Regions from separate parts of the Rhizobium sp. NPDC090275 genome, predicted to be linked through region 2. Evidence: predicted binding sites of a transcription regulator. Region 2 holds the regulator's gene; the other holds the start of a gene.

Region 1 (5,288 bases), on a different contig from region 2:
CCGGCCTGATCGAAGAGACGCCGGTGCTCTGATCCATCCGCCGGCGCCTTCGCGCCGGCGTCATTCCTTGAAATGATCAGCCGTAGCGACCGGTGATGTAGTCTTCGGTCCGCTTGTTCTTCGGCGCTTCGAATATCTGCGATGTCGGGCCATGCTCGACAAGTTCGCCCAGATACATGAAGGCGGTATTGTCCGAGATACGGCCCGCCTGCTGCATGTTGTGGGTCACGATCACGATCGTGAAGTTCGCCTTCAACTGCGCGATCAATTCCTCGACCTTGGCTGTCGAGATCGGATCGAGCGCCGATGTCGGCTCGTCGAGCAGCAGAACCTCTGGCCTGAGCGCCACGCCGCGCGCGATGCACAGTCGCTGCTGCTGACCGCCGGAGAGGCCGAGACCGCTCTGCTTCAGCTTGTCCTTGACCTCGTCCCAAAGGGCAGCCTGCCGGAGCGCTTCCTCGACACGCCCGTCCATCTCCGCCTTCGACAGCCGCTCATGATGGCGGATGCCATAGGCGACGTTGTCGTAGATCGACATGGGGAAGGGGACCGGCTTCTGGAACACCATGCCGACGCGGGCGCGCAGCTCGTTCATCGGATAGCGGGGGTCGAGAATGTTGTCGCCATCGAGCTTCACGGTACCTGTCGCCCGCATGCCGGGATAGAGCGCGTAGATGCGGTTGAGGATACGCAGCAGCGTGGACTTGCCGCAGCCGGACGGGCCGATCAGGGCCGAGACCTGTCGCTCCGGAAAGCTGATGCTGACATCCCGGATCGCCTGCGTCTTCCCGTAGAAGAAGTTGACGTTTTCGAGCGTGATCTTGTCGGTCTTCATGGTATTCGCGGTCCTGCCGGTATCGAGTGTGCTGGAAGATTGCAGCATTATTTCCCCCGTCTGCTCAGGATGATTCGTGATCCGACACTGAGCAGCAGCACGATGGCGGTCATGACGAAGGCGCCGGCCCAGGCGAGCGTATGCCACTCGTCATAGGGGCTCATCGCGTACTGGAAGATGACGACGGGAATGTTGGCCATCGGCCCGGACATGTCCGTGCTCCAGTACTGGTTGTTGAGGGCGGTGAAGAGAAGCGGCGCCGTCTCGCCGGAGATACGGGCGACAGCAAGCAGCACGCCGGTCAGGATACCCGCCGACGCTGCGCGATAGAGCACATGCACCGTCACCTTCCAGCGAGGGATGCCGAGCGAAAGTGCGGCCTCGCGCATGACGTCTGGCACCAGCCGCAGCATCTCGTCGGTGGTGCGTACCACGACGGGAAGGAAGATGAAGCCAAGCGCGATACCACCGGCATAGCCCGAAAAGCGCCCGGTCTGACGAACCACCAGCTCATAGATGAACAAGCCGATGATGATCGACGGTGCGCTGAGCAGGATGTCGTTCACGAAACGAACGAGATCGCCGATCTTCTTGCCGCGGCTGTATTCCGAAAGATAAGTGCCGGCAAGGATGCCGATCGGCGTGCCGAGAACAACAGCCATCAGGACGATCAGAAGGCTGCCCATGAAGGCATTCGCCAGACCACCGTCTTCGCCGGGTGGCGGCGTCATTTCAGTGAGCAGTCGAGGGCTGAGCGCCTCGATGCCGTTGATCAACGTCGTCCACAGAATCCAGACGAGGAAAATGAGGCCGATGACTGTCGCGACCGTTGCGAGCGAGAGCGCGATGGCGCTTTTGATCTGCCGGTAGCGGTAGAGGGAGTTGGATGTCGTCATCATTATTCTCCCTTCTGCCTGGCGATCCTGAGCAGCATCAGCTTGGCTGCTGCAAGGACGATGAAGGTGACCACGAAGAGGATGAAGCCCAGGCCGATCAGCGACGACAGATAGAGATCCGTATCGGCTTCGGTGAACTCGTTGGCGATGGCCGCGGCGATCGAGTTGCCGGGCTCCATCAGCGAGATCGCGATATTGTGCGTATTCCCGAGCACGAAGGTGACGGCCATGGTCTCGCCGAGCGCGCGGCCAAGGCCGAGGAAGATGCCGCCGACGACGGCGGTGCGCGTATGCGGGATGACGATATCGCGCACGACCTCCCATTTGGTCGAGCCGAGCGCGTAGGCCGATTCCTTCAGCTGTGCCGGGACGACGAGGAATACATCGCGCATGACCGAAGCAATGTAGGGGATGATCATGATGGCGAGCACGATGCCCGATGTCAGCATGCCGATCCCCATGGGTGCGCCCGAAAACAGCGCGCCAATAACCGGCAGCGGACCGAGCCAGTCGATCAGCGCTGGCTGGATATAATCGGACATGAAGGGGGCGAAGGTGAAGAGGCCCCACATGCCGTAGATGATGCTCGGAATGCCGGCAAGCAGCTCGATGGCGCCGCCGATCGGTCCGCGCGCCCAGCGTGGTGCCACTTCGGTGACGAACACCGCGATGCCAAGGCTGACGGGAACGCCGATGATCATCGCGAGCGCCGAGGTGACCAGCGTGCCGTAGATCGGCACGAGGCCGGCGAATTTCTGGGCGACGGGATCCCATTCGGTGCCGTAGAGGAATTCCAGGCCGAAGGTGCGGAAGGCAAGCAGGCCGCCCCAACCCATGGAAAAGGTCGCGGCCAGAAGCGCTATCAGGACGAACATGCCGCAGCAGAGCACGATCGCGGAAAATACCATGTCGCCGGTCGCGCCATGGCGACGCTTCACGCCGACACTCTCGGCGCGCTGCGATGCCAAAACTTGGCTCATTGTCTGTTCTCTAATCTTTGAGGGGCAATCAAAGTTAAGCCGGCCGGAAAGCAGAGCTCTCCGGCCGTTTCGACATTGTGGGGATCAACCCTTAAACTGGGCGGTCCAGTAGGCTTCGATCTGCTTCACGAGGCTATCGGGAAGCGGAACGTAGTCGAGCGAGGAAGCCTGCTTCTGGCCGTTCTCGAGCGCCCACTTGAAGAACTCGAAGGCAGCCTTGGAGCGAGCTTCGTCCTTGGCCTGCTTGTACATGATCGCCCAGGTCGTAGCCGTGACCGGCCAGGCCTTGTCGCCAGGAGCGTTGGTCATGATGAGGTTGAAGTCCTGAGCCTTGTCCCACTCGGCGCTGGCTGCGGCAGCAGCGAAGCTCTCGGCGTTCGGCTTCGGATACTTGCCGGCAGCGTTTTCGATGAGGACGTAGGGCAGCTTGTTCTGCAGCGCATAGGCGTACTCGACGTAACCGATCGAGTCCTTCACGCGCGTAACGTAGGCTGCAACGCCTTCGTTGCCCTTGCCACCGATGCCGACAGGCCAGTTGACGGCGGTGCCTTCACCAACCTTGGACTTCCAGTCGGCATTGACCTTCGAGAAGTAGTTGGTCCAGTTGAAGCTGGTGCCGGAACCGTCCGAGCGGTGAACGACGGCGATCTGCGAATCCGGCAGCTTGACGCCCGGGTTCAGGTCGGCGATGGCCTTGTCGTTCCACTTGTTGACGTTGCCGAGGTAGATGTCAGCCAGAACCTTGCCGGTGAGCTTCAGTTCACCCGACTTGATGCCCTTGACGTTGATGACCGGAACGATGCCGCCAACAACCAGCGGAAACTGGCCAAAGCCGCCATCCGTCAGTTCCTTGGATTCGAGCGGCTTGTCGGAGGCGCCGAAATCGACCGTTGCGGCCTTGATCTGAGCGATACCGCCGCCCGAACCGATCGACTGATAGTTCAGCTTGTCGCCGGTCTTCTTGTTGTAGTCAGCCGACCACTTGGAGAGAACCGGGTAAACGAAGGTGGAGCCGGCGCCGGTGATATCGGCGGCGGAGGCGGAGGCGGCCATGACAGCCGCAAGGCCGATGCCGAAACAGGTCGTCAAAAATCTGTTGGTACGCATAAGGGTTCGCTTTCCTGAAAGCTGAAAAGATGACGGCGAGATCAATAGGGGGCTACTTGTTTGCTTGCGCAACGAGTCTCGCCGGGAACGGGCTATTCCCCAGAGATAACAGTTTCATGACAGTCGGTGAGGCAAACCGCATTCACACGATGTTAAAGCGCATCGTCGAGAAAAAGTTGGTTTTCGGGCGCGGAAATACTTCGTTCTCCCAAGTCAAGACGACTGGAATTGTAGTGTTTTAACAGCATAGAAGGCTGCCGCCTCCGCGCAAGCTAGCGTTGATTTTGATGAGGCGTGGAGGGATTAGAGGCTGTTCGCCAGACGGCAAAATTCTTCAACCGAAAGCGTCTCGGCACGTCTCTGCGGATCGATCCCTGCTTTTTCGAGCAGCTTCTCGCCGCCGATCGGCTTCAGGCTTTGGCGCAGCATCTTGCGGCGCTGCCCGAATGCCGCCTGGGTCACTTTTTCGAGATTGGCGACGGAACACGGGATCGGGTTCTCGTTCGGCGTCAGATGCACCACCGTGGACGTTACCTTCGGCGGAGGGGTGAAGGCCTGCGGAGGGATGTCGAACGCCATGTGCGCGTTCGTACGCCAGCCACAGAGCACGCCGAGACGCCCATAGTGGTCATCTTCCTCGTCGGCGACGATACGCAAGCCCACTTCCTTCTGGAACATCAGCGTCAACGACTGCCAGAACGGCGGCCATTGCTTTGGCAACAGCCAGTTCACCAGGAGTTGGGTTCCAACATTATAGGGAAGGTTGGCGATGATCTTCACCGGCCCCTCGGGCGCCAGCGCCTCGAAATCGGTGGTTAGAGCATCGCCTTCGATAACCTCAAGCCGACCAGGATAATGCGCCGATACTTCGGCAAGCGCCGGCAGGCAACGTGGATCGCGCTCGACGGCGATGACCTTCTTGGCGCCGAGCGCGAGGATCGCTCGCGTCAAGCCGCCCGGGCCGGGCCCGACCTCGAACACTGTCGCATCTTCGAGAGGGCCTGCGTTGCGCGCCACCTTCTGCGTGAGGTTGAGGTCGAGGATAAAGTTCTGCCCAAGCGCCTTGCGCGCATCCAGGCCATGCCGCCTGATAACGTCGCTCAGCGGCGGCAATCCGTCGAGTGCGGCCATCAGGAATTGCTCTTGGAAACGCGACCGAGGTGTCCGGCGAGCTTCAGGGCGGCAACCAGGCTGCTCTCGCGCGCAAGACCCTTGCCGGCGATGCCGAAGGCCGTGCCGTGGTCGGGGGAGGTGCGGATGAAGGGCAGGCCAAGTGTCACGTTGACGGCGTCATCGAAGCCGAGCGCCTTGGTCGGGATCAAAGCCTGGTCGTGATACATGCAGACCGCCACGTCGTAGCGCGCACGCGCCTCGTCGTGGAACATGGTGTCGGCGGGCAGGGGGCCGATCGCGTCGATGCCCTCGGCGCGAAGGAACTGGATCGCTGGATGGATGACGTTGGCGTCCTCC
Region 2 (5,288 bases):
CGAATACTGGTAGCGGCGCGCGGTCTTGATCGCGCATTCCAGCGCCTCGGCGCCGGAATTGGTGAAGAACACCTTATCCGCGAAGGTTGCATCGGTCAGACGCTTGGCGAAGCGCTCCTGGCCGGGGATTTCGTAAATGTTGGAAAGGTGCCAGACCTTCTGGGCCTGCTCCTTAAGCGCGCCGACGACGTGCGGATGGCTATGGCCGACGGAGGTCACGGCAACGCCCGCGCCAAAATCGAGATATCGCTCGCCAGTTTCGGTGATCAGCCACACGCCCTCTCCTCGCTCGAACCGCAGCGGGGCACGAGAGTAGGTATCATAAAGCGGCGCGGCTTCAGCCATGGCGCGATCTCCTGTCATTCGCTCAACAAAGGCCCGGAATCCGGCTAAAAAGCGGGTGCCCGGAAATGAAAAATGCCGCCTTTCGGCGGCGAGGGGCACTATTGTCTTTTCGCAGTGCGATGTCAACAAAACTGAGCTTTTGTCGCATGCGTCAAGCAAGCATCGGGGCGCGGGCGAGCTATCAACAGCTAATGTTGCAGAAATGACTCTACCACCCAGCAAGTTGGGGAAAACCGAGAAATCGATTCGCCGCGATTCAACCGACTCTTGTCACGGAGTCGCCCTCACTCTAGGTTAAAACTCAATTACTAGACTGCATGCGGCGGAACTAGTCACCAAAATCGAGCAAGCGTTTCTTGGTCCGGACACGTCCGTGCCATGGGTGAAGGATTCTGCCTACACCAACGCAATAAGGCGGAGACAGGGCATGAACTGGACAGACGAGCGCGTTGAAAGACTGAAGAAGCTTTGGGCCGAAGGCCTGAGCGCCAGCCAGATTGCGGCACAACTTGGCGGTGTAAGCCGCAACGCCGTCATCGGCAAGGTCCACCGTCTGAACCTGCCTGGCCGCGCCAAGGCCGGCGGCACGACGACGGCGACACGGGCGCCGAAGCGTCCGGCGGTTTCGACCCCGCGCCCCGCCAACAGCTTCAATTCCGCACGCATCTCGCCAAGCCGCGCCGTTGCCCGCCCGCAGGGCGCAGTGGCTCTCAAGGAAGAGATGGACATCGATGCGATCGAGGAAGTCCGTTACCGTCCGGCTTCCAACGTCGTCGTTCCGATCTCGCGCCGCCTCGGCCTCACGGAACTGACCGAGCGTACGTGCAAGTGGCCGGTCGGCGATCCGCTGACGGACGACTTCCACTTCTGCGGCTGCGAGTCCCCCGACAACTCGCCTTACTGCACCTATCACCAGCGCATGGCCTACCAGCCGGTCAACGAGCGCCGCAAGGCCGCCAACCGGGTCGCATGACCCGGAAAGCCGGATAAGGAACGAAAGAAAACGGGCCCTCGCGGGCCCGTTTTTCGTTGGATCGGACGGAATGGAAGCGCCTTACGCTTCCATCGAATAGCCGGCGCCGCGAACGGTGCGGATGACATCCTGCATGTTGGAGAAGTTGAGCGCCTTGCGCAGGCGGCCGACGTGAACGTCGACGGTGCGTTCGTCGACATAGATGTCATGGCCCCAGACGCCATCGAGCAGCTGCGAGCGGGAGAAGACGCGGCCCGGCGACGACATCAGGAATTCCAGGAGGCGGAATTCGGTCGGTCCGAGGCGGACTTCGCGGCTCTTGCGGTGAACGCGGTGGGTTTCGCGATCGAGCTCGATATCGCCGCACTTCAGCAGCGAGGAGAGCACTTCCGGCTTGGCGCGGCGCAGCATCGCCTTGACGCGGGCGACGAGCTCTGGCGTGGAGAACGGCTTGACGACATAGTCGTCGGCGCCGGTCGACAGGCCGCGAACGCGTTCGCTTTCCTCGCCACGGGCGGTCAGCATGATGATCGGCAGGCGCTCCGTCTCCGGGCGCATGCGCAGGCGACGGCACAGCTCGATGCCGGATACGCCGGGCAGCATCCAATCGAGGATCAAAAGATCAGGCGTGCGTTCCTGCAGCCGGATTTCGGCCTCGTCACCGCGAAGGATGGTATCGACTTCGAAGCCTTCGGCCTCAAGGTTATAGCGAAGAAGCACGCTCAGTGCTTCTTCGTCTTCAACGACTGCTACTCTTGGGATCATTCGTCTCGGTCTCCTGGGGGCGTGGGTCCGGAACGCTTATTCCGTGACCGCGCCGACGGTGTTGGCGGTGTCGTCCTTCGGACGCTCGCCTTCCGGCTGGGCGCCGGTAGCCATGTAGTAGATGGTCTCTGCGATGTTGGTGGCGTGGTCGCCGATGCGCTCGATGTTCTTGGCGCAGAAGAGAAGATGCGTGCAGCTGGTGATGTTGCGCGGATCTTCCATCATGTAGGTCAGCATCTCGCGGAACAGCGAGGTGTACATCGCGTCGATTTCCTCGTCGCGCTCGCGGATCGACTTGGCACGATCTGCAACGCGGCTGGTGTAGACGTCGAGAACTTCCTTGAGCTGGACGAGCGCCAGTTCGGAGAGATGCTCGAGGCCACGGGCGAGCTTGCGTGGAACGCCGGTGCTCTGAACCGCGATGACGCGCTTGGCGGTGTTCTTGCCGAGATCGCCGACGCGCTCGAGATCGGCCGCAATGCGGATCGAACCCATGATTTCGCGAAGGTCGGCGGCCATCGGCTGACGGCGGGCGATGGTGATGATCGCCTTTTCGCCAATCTCGCGCTCGGCGTGATCGAGGATCACGTCGTCGGAGATGACCTTCTGGGCGAGCGAAGTATCGCCGTTGACGAGCGCGCGAACAGCGTCGCCGACCATCTGTTCCGCGAGGCCGCCCATTTCGGAGATGCGGCGCGTCAGGAACTTGAGATCATCGTCATAGGCGGAATAGATATGTGTCGATGCCATGGGGCTTATCCTTGAATGTCCTGAGGTTTACCGGTTTCGGAGATCAGCCGAAGCGGCCCATGATGTAATCCTGGGTGCGCGGATCATCCGGGTTGGTGAACATCTTGTCGGTATCGTTCTCCTCGACGAGGTTGCCGAGGTGGAACATGGCGGTGCGCTGCGAAACGCGGGCTGCCTGCTGCATCGAGTGCGTGACGATGACGATCGTGTAGGCTTCGCGCAGCTCGTGGATGAGCTCCTCGACCTTTGCGGTCGCGATCGGGTCAAGCGCCGAGCAGGGCTCGTCCATCAGGATGACTTCTGGGCTAACGGCAATCGCGCGGGCGATGCACAGACGCTGCTGCTGACCGCCCGACAGGCCGGTGCCGCCTTCATGCACGCGGTCCTTGACCTCGTTCCACAGGCCGGCGCGCTGCAGGCTCTGCTCGACGATGACGTCCATGTCGGCCTTCGCCTTGGCGAGACCGTGGATGCGCGGGCCGTAGGCGACGTTTTCGTAGATCGACTTCGGGAACGGGTTCGGCTTCTGGAACACCATGCCGACGCGGGCGCGAAGTTCGACGACGTCGATATCCGGATCGTAGATATCATCGCCATCGAGCGTGATCTTGCCGGTGACGCGGCAGTTGTCGATCGTGTCGTTCATGCGGTTCAGGCTGCGCAGGAAGGTGGACTTGCCGCAGCCCGACGGACCGATGAGAGCCGTCACGGTGTTTTCGCGGATGTTCAGCTTCACGTCGAAAAGCGCACGCTTCTCGCCGTAGTAAACCGAGACGTCCTGGCCGATCATTTTATACGGAATGGTATTCATCTTCTGGTCTAGCGCCTTCTCAACTGCTGCTTCCGTCAACATGTTCATGATGTTTACTCCGTTTACCAGCGGCGCTCAAAGCGACGACGCAAGAGGATGGCTCCGAGGTTCATGACGATCAGGAACAGGAGCAGGACGATGATGGCGCCGGACGTGCGCTCGACAAAAGCGCGTTCGGCTTCGTTTGCCCACATGTAAACCTGCACCGGCAGAGCCGTGGAGGGATCCATCGGGGTGGCAGGCGCATTGGCAACGAAGGCGACCATGCCGATCAGGAGCAGCGGCGCGGTTTCACCGAGCGCGTGCGCCAGACCGATGATGGTGCCGGTCAGGATGCCAGGCATTGCCAGCGGCAGGACGTGGTGGAACACCATCTGCATCTTCGAAGCGCCGAGGCCGAGAGCGGCCGCACGGATCGAAGGGGGCACGGCGCGCAGTGCTGCGCGGGTGGCGATGATGATGGTCGGCAGCGTCATCAGCGTCAGCACCAGACCGCCGACCAGCGACGCGGAGCGCGGCAGGCCTGCGAAGTTGATGAAGACGGCGAGACCGAGCAGACCGTAGACGATCGACGGAACGGCCGCGAGGTTATTGATGTTGACCTCGATCAGGTCGGTCAGCTTGTTCTTCGGCGCGAACTCTTCGAGATAGATCGAAGCGGCGACGCCGATCGGCAGCGACAAGGCAAGAACGATCAACATCAGGTAGAGCGAGCCGATGAGGGCGACGCCGAGACCTGCGGCTTCCGGACGGCTGGAGTTGCCGTTGACGAAGAGGCCGGTGTTGAACTCCTTGTGGAGCGTGCCGCTGGCTGCCATCTGCTGCATCCAGCCGACCTGGCGGTCGTTGACCTTGCGGTTCTTCTCGTCAACCGTCAGGTCGATCTGGCCCTTGATGGCCGAGTCGACATTGGCGTCTGCGAGAAGCGTGACGTTGACCGTCTTGCCGATGAGCGACGGATCGGCAACGACCATGTCGCGGAGCACGATCGGCGCGCCCTTGGAGATCATCGCGGTGGCGTCGCGCGTTTCCGGACGGCTCTGGGCGTTGATGCCGAGCGTCTTGACCATGGCGTCGCGGATCAGCACCGGATAGTTGGCGGCGATCAGCACCGACGGGTCGGTGGCGCGCTTGTTGTTGGGGTCGAGCACCTTTTCGGAGAACTCGATCGGCAGGGTGATCGAGGTCTGCGCGAAGGCCGTGTAGCCCTGACGGATGACCGTCGTGAGCAGGATGGCCAGGAAGATCAGACCGAAGGAGATGGCAGCGATGCCATAGGCCTGGAAGCGGCGTTCGGCGGCGTAGCGACGCTTGATGCCGATGTCGCGGCGGGCCGGCGCCTTGGAGACGACGACGCCCTGTCCGGAGGAAACAACGTCCGTCATTCGTACTGCTCCCGGTATTTGCGCACAATGAAGAGCGCGTAGATGTTAAGGCAAAGCGTGATGAAGAACAGCGTGATGCCAAGCGCGAAGGCAACCAGCGTCTGCGGCGAGGTGAACTCAAGGTCACCCGTCAGCTGGTTGACGATCTTGACCGTCACCGTCGTCATCGGCTCGAACGGATTGATCTGGATGCGGGCGGCGACACCGGCCGCAAGCACGACGATCATGGTCTCGCCGATGGCGCGCGAGGCGGTCATCA

What was found. The regulator PhoB, encoded in region 2, activates phosphate uptake and scavenging genes when phosphate is short. The targets are predictions, from matches to a motif close to TGTCATNNANCTGTCAT.
Region 1: pstS (phosphate ABC transporter substrate-binding protein PstS) is a predicted target of PhoB. The motif match lies at 3,924-3,940, and genes of this name have one in related genera.

What each region holds. Positions count from the first base shown of each region.
Region 1 covers NZ_JBIVYL010000002.1:65,480-70,767, forward strand. The annotation lists gene gmk (guanylate kinase) at 1-32, shown strand, start outside; gene pstB (phosphate ABC transporter ATP-binding protein PstB) at 77-883, opposite strand; gene pstA (phosphate ABC transporter permease PstA) at 883-1,734, opposite strand; gene pstC (phosphate ABC transporter permease subunit PstC) at 1,734-2,711, opposite strand; gene pstS (phosphate ABC transporter substrate-binding protein PstS) at 2,796-3,818, opposite strand; gene rsmA (16S rRNA (adenine(1518)-N(6)/adenine(1519)-N(6))-dimethyltransferase RsmA) at 4,122-4,949, opposite strand; gene pdxA (4-hydroxythreonine-4-phosphate dehydrogenase PdxA) at 4,949-5,288, opposite strand, start outside.
Region 2 covers NZ_JBIVYL010000005.1:18,115-23,402, forward strand. The annotation lists gene ACIQUB_RS13865 (aspartate aminotransferase family protein) at 1-345, opposite strand, end outside; gene ACIQUB_RS13870 (GcrA family cell cycle regulator) at 773-1,318, shown strand; gene phoB (phosphate regulon transcriptional regulator PhoB) at 1,400-2,083, opposite strand; gene phoU (phosphate signaling complex protein PhoU) at 2,120-2,833, opposite strand; gene pstB (phosphate ABC transporter ATP-binding protein PstB) at 2,877-3,692, opposite strand; gene pstA (phosphate ABC transporter permease PstA) at 3,707-5,029, opposite strand; gene pstC (phosphate ABC transporter permease subunit PstC) at 5,026-5,288, opposite strand, start outside.